DNA from 2 places in the Streptomyces niveiscabiei genome. Region 1 is predicted to be linked to the other one. Evidence: predicted binding sites of a transcription regulator. Region 1 holds the regulator's gene; the other holds the start of a gene.
What was found. Region 1 encodes HspR, which represses chaperone genes until heat shock. Its sites were predicted from a motif close to TTGAGNNNNNNNNNCTCAA; they were not measured.
Positions count from the first base shown of each region.

Region 1 (2,452 bases):
GACGTACGCGTCGATGGGCCCCTCGGCGAGCCGGTCGTAGGCGATGACCGGGATGCCCGCGTCCTTGGCCTTCTCGACCGTGGCGGCGATGCCCTTGGAGTCGACCGCGTCGAGGAGGATCAGGTCCACCTTGTCGCTGATCATCTTCTCCATCTGCTGGACCTGCGTCGCCGCCTTGGCCGCCGCGTTCTCGTAGATCGTCTTGCCCTGCTTGTTCGTGAGCTCGGCGACCCGCTGCTTGATGATCGGGTAGTCGAACTGCTCGTACCGGGTGTTCGTCTTCTCCGGCATGAGCACGCCGACCGTGAGGTCGTTGCCCTTCGTCGGGGTCGCATCGGCCGTGTCCCCCGTCGCGTTCAGCATCCCGCATCCGGCGAGCGAGAGGGTCATCGTCGAAGCGACGACGGATATGGCGATACGACGCATGCGGGGGCTCACTTCAGGTGACGTTCCGGACATGGGTACGGCGACTGCTTGGACCCAGGTGCTGAAAGCCAACGCGGCCCGCTCCCGCAGAGTCAAGAAGAATCACTTAACGAGATGGCAACATCACACTGCGCTCAAGCAACGACAACACATGGAGACGGGTTCCCAGTCTTCCCCAACTCCCTTCACACACCCACCACTTGAAAAGCCCGAAAGGGCCCGGAGTCATGAACTCCGAGCCCTTTCACAGCGTTTCGCCCCAGATGACCGATCTCAGTCCTTGGGCTTCTTCGGCCGCCAGACCACCAACGCGCTGGTCTGCTGCACCTCCTGGTACGGCACGAGGTCGCGCCGGTACGACGCGTGCACCGCGGCCTCGCGCTGCTGCATCGCCGCGGCGGCGCCGTCCAGCGCCGACTCCAGCTCCGCGACCCGGGACTGGAGCGCGGCGACCTGGTTCTCCAGCTCGATGATCCGCTTGATGCCGGCCAGGTTGATGCCCTCGTCCTGCGACAACGCCTGCACGGTGCGCAGGAGTTCGATGTCACGGGCCGAGTAGCGGCGGCCCCGCCCGGCCGTGCGGTCCGGGGAGACCAGGCCGAGACGGTCGTACTGCCGCAGGGTCTGCGGGTGCAGACCGGAGAGCTGGGCCGCCACCGAGATGACGTAGACCGGGGTCTCCTCGGTCAGTTCGTACGGGTTGCGCCGGCGGCCGTCCATCACTCTCATGCTCCCTTCGCGGCCTCGAACAGCTCCGCCCGCGGGTCCTCGCCCGCGGTCGCCTCGCGATACGCCTCCAGTGCGTCACGAGCCTTCCCCGTCACGTCCTTCGGGACACTCACCTCGACGGTGACCAACAGGTCCCCGCGGGTGCCGTCCTTGCGGACCGCGCCCTTCCCGCGCGCACGCATGGTGCGCCCGTTGGGCGTGCCCGGAGGCAGCTTCAGGGTGAGCGCGGGCCCGCCCAGGGTGGGCACCTTGATCTCCCCGCCGAGCGCCGCCTCCGCGAACGTGACCGGCACGGTCACCGTCAGATTGTCGTCCTTGCGCCCGAAGACGGGATGACTTCCGACGTGGACGACGACGTAGAGGTCGCCGGCGGCGCCGCCCCGCTCGCCCGGGCCGCCCTTGCCGCGCAGCCGGATCCGCTGCCCGTCCGTCACCCCCGCGGGGATGCGGACCTGCATCGTGCGCGAGGACTTGGCCCGGCCGCTGCCGTGGCAGTCCTCGCAGGGCTGCTCGGCGATCAGGCCGCGCCCCTTGCAGTCGGGGCACGGGTCGGTGAGCGAGAAGCCGCCGCCCGAGCCGCGCGCGACCTGCCCGGTGCCGACGCAGGTCGGGCACACGCGCGGCGTGCCGTTCTTGTCGCCGGTGCCCGAGCACGCCTTGCAGGCGGCCTGGGAGGTCATGCGCAGCGGGACCGTCGCCCCCTCGATGGCCTCGGTGAAGCTGAGGGTCACCTCGGTGTCGATGTCCTGCCCGCGCCGGGGCTGGGTACGGCCCGCGGTCGTGCCGCCCCGGTTGAACAGGCCCCCGAAGACGTCCCCGATGCCGCCGCCGAAGCCGCCCTGGGAGCCGCCGCCCGCGCCGCCCCCGAAGAGGTCGCCGAGGTCGAAGTTGAACGAGCCGCCGCCCGCGCCCGGGCCCGGGCGGAAGCCGCCGCTGCCGAACAGGGCGCGCGCCTCGTCGTACTCCTTGCGCTTCTTGGGGTCGCCGAGGACGTCGTTCGCCTCGGAGATCTCCTTGAAGCGCTCCTCGGCCTTGGCGTTGCCCTTGTTGGCGTCCGGGTGGAACTCGCGCGCGAGCTTGCGGTACGCCTTCTTGATCTCGGCCTCGGTGGCGTCCTTGGGGACGCCGAGGACCTTGTAGAAGTCCTTCTCGATGAAGTCCTTGGTGCTCATCCCCGACGCACCCCCTTCCGCTCGTCGTCCGGGTCAGCCCTCCTCAGGGCCGTTGTCCTTCTCGTCGCCGGCCTCGTCCTCGGCCTTGACCGTCTGCGCGCCGGGCTGCGGTTCGGCGACGGCCA
Region 1 covers NZ_JARAYJ010000009.1:232,791-235,242, reverse strand. The annotation lists gene PV682_RS15795 (sugar ABC transporter substrate-binding protein) at 1-426, opposite strand, end outside; gene PV682_RS15790 (heat shock protein transcriptional repressor HspR) at 700-1,146, opposite strand; gene dnaJ (molecular chaperone DnaJ) at 1,152-2,327, opposite strand; gene grpE (nucleotide exchange factor GrpE) at 2,361-2,452, opposite strand, start outside.

Region 2 (2,452 bases), on a different contig from region 1:
TGCGGAGCGGGGGGAACCGGGAAAGTGGGGGCCTTTGTTCGACCTGGTCGGAACGGGTGCGGGTGCCTCGCGGCGCTTTCACGGGTCATACGGCCACCGCCCCGTCACAGTCCCGTCACGGCGCTGTCGCCGGTCCCGGCCGGGGCCCGATGATGTTCCCCGATCACCGCAACCCACCCCGGGGGGACCCATGGGCTTCATCAACAACGCCAAGGCCAACGAGGCATCCCGCATCGCCGCCCTGGCGTACACCGAGGGCCGCCGCGTCCTCACCTTCAAGATCATCGAGGCCGGCTCCTCCTCCCGCACCACCGGCCTCATGCCGGGCGTCGGCGAACAGATCGAGGCGATCGAGGCACAGGGCTGGACCCTGTCCACCATGACGGCGGCGGAAGGCAAGGCGTTCACCGGGGACCGGACGGCACTGATCTGCTTGTTCCGCCGGAACTGACACGGGCGGACGGGCGCGGGGGCGGGGCCGGCGAGGGTTCCCCGCGCGGGCCCGAGGGGCGGAGTGGGCCGGGCCCCGCGGTGGTCTTCCGGCGGGGCCTCTTCGCACGCGGAGGCGCCGGAGACACCGGAGACGCTGTGCCGGTGGGCCACCCGCGTCAGCCTCGGAGGACCTCCCGTAGCTGCCCGACGGTCGCGCGCCATTCCTCACCCCCTGCCTCGTCCCACAGCTCCGCCAGTTCGGACTCCCCGGACATGACCCGCTCCAGCGCCTAGACGGCGAGGGGCCGCAGCGGCGTCAGGTCGGGAAGGGGTTCCTCGGGGCCGTACACCGGATCGACGGGCTCGCCGCCGGGGCACTGTGCGGCGACCAGTGCGGCAGCCGCCACTGCCTGCTCGGCGTCGGGAGCCTCCACGTAGGCGTCGGCGCGGTCGCCGGAGCGGCCGTCGGGGCGGTCGTCGGTGGCGAGGAGGAGGCGCTCTCGGACGGCTGCCGGGCGGTTCTCCGCAGGGATCTCGTCCAGGGCGCCACCGAAATCGGCCGCGCTGTCGTTGTCGAAAGGGGCGGTTCCCCAGGTGCCCATGTGTGCCTCCCCGTCGGTCTCGGTGGTCCCCACCTTCGCACCCGGCACTGACAACGCCCCTGGCCTGCGGAATCTCCGTGATCGCTCACGGCGAACACGGGGTCGGGAACATTCGGTGGCTCATGTGCATTGAGTCGGCATAGCTCAACTTGACTGCCGAAGGGGAGATCATGGCTTCGTCGTCCTCAACGCTCACTCTGCCCGTGCTGCCGCTCGACGGCGAGGTCGTTCTGCCGGGCATGGTGGTTCCGTTGGATCTGAATGACGCTGATGTGCGGGCCGCGGTGGAGGCGGCGCAGGCCGCCGCGCGGAGCGAGCCCGGGAAGCCGAGGGTGCTGATGGTGCCCCGGGTGGACGGGAACTACGCGGGGACGGGCGTGCTCGGGACCGTGGAGCAGGTCGGGAGGCTCGCCGACGGGGACCCCGGCGCGCTGATCCGCGGACGCGCGCGGGTGAAGATCGGGGCCGGGACGACCGGACCGGGCGCCGCGCTGTGGGTCGAGGGCAGCCGGCTCGACGAGACACTGCCCGAGCCGCTGCCGGGGAGCGTCACCGAACTCGTCAAGGAGTACAAGGCGCTGGCCACGGCGTGGCTGCGCAAGCGCGGCGCCTGGCAGGTCGTCGACCGCGTACAGGCCATCGACGACGTGTCCGCGCTGGCCGACAACTCCGGTTACTCCCCGTTCCTGACCCTGGACCAGAAGATCGAGCTGCTGGAGACGGCCGACCCGGTCGCCCGCCTCAAGACGGCGACCCAGCAGCTGCGCGACCACCTCGCGGAGCAGGACGTCGCGGAGACGATCGCCAAGGACGTCCAGGAGGGCGTCGACAAGCAGCAGCGCGAGTTCCTGCTCCGCCGCCAGCTGGACGCGGTCCGCAAGGAGCTGCGCGAGCTGAACGGCGAGAGTGAGGGTGAGGAGTCGGACGACTACCGCGCCCGCGTGGAGGCCGCCGACCTGCCGGAGAAGGTCCGCGAGGCCGCCCTCAAGGAGGTCGACAAGCTGGAGCGGTCCAGCGACCAGTCCCCGGAGGGCTCCTGGATCCGCACCTGGCTGGACACGGTCCTCGAACTCCCGTGGAACGAGCGCACGCAGGACGTGTACGACATACAGGGCGCGAAGTCGGTCCTGGACGCCGAGCACGCGGGCCTGGAGGACGTGAAGGAGCGCATCACCGAGTACCTGGCCGTCCGCAAGCGGCGTGGCGACCGGGGCCTGGGCGTCATCGGCGGCCGGCGCGGGGGCGCCGTACTGGCCCTCGTGGGGCCGCCCGGCGTCGGCAAGACCTCGCTGGGTGAGTCCGTCGCGCACGCGATGGGCCGCAAGTTCGTCCGCGTCGCCCTCGGCGGCGTCCGGGACGAGGCGGAGATCCGGGGCCACCGGCGTACGTACGTCGGCGCGCTGCCCGGGCGGATCGTG
Region 2 covers NZ_JARAYJ010000033.1:91,139-93,590, forward strand. The annotation lists gene PV682_RS33860 (hypothetical protein) at 191-451, shown strand; partial or broken gene PV682_RS33865 (DUF4259 domain-containing protein) at 609-1,034, opposite strand; gene lon (endopeptidase La) at 1,205-2,452, shown strand, end outside.
Region 2: a site for HspR is predicted at 1,164-1,182, ahead of lon (endopeptidase La). Genes of this name have one in related genera too.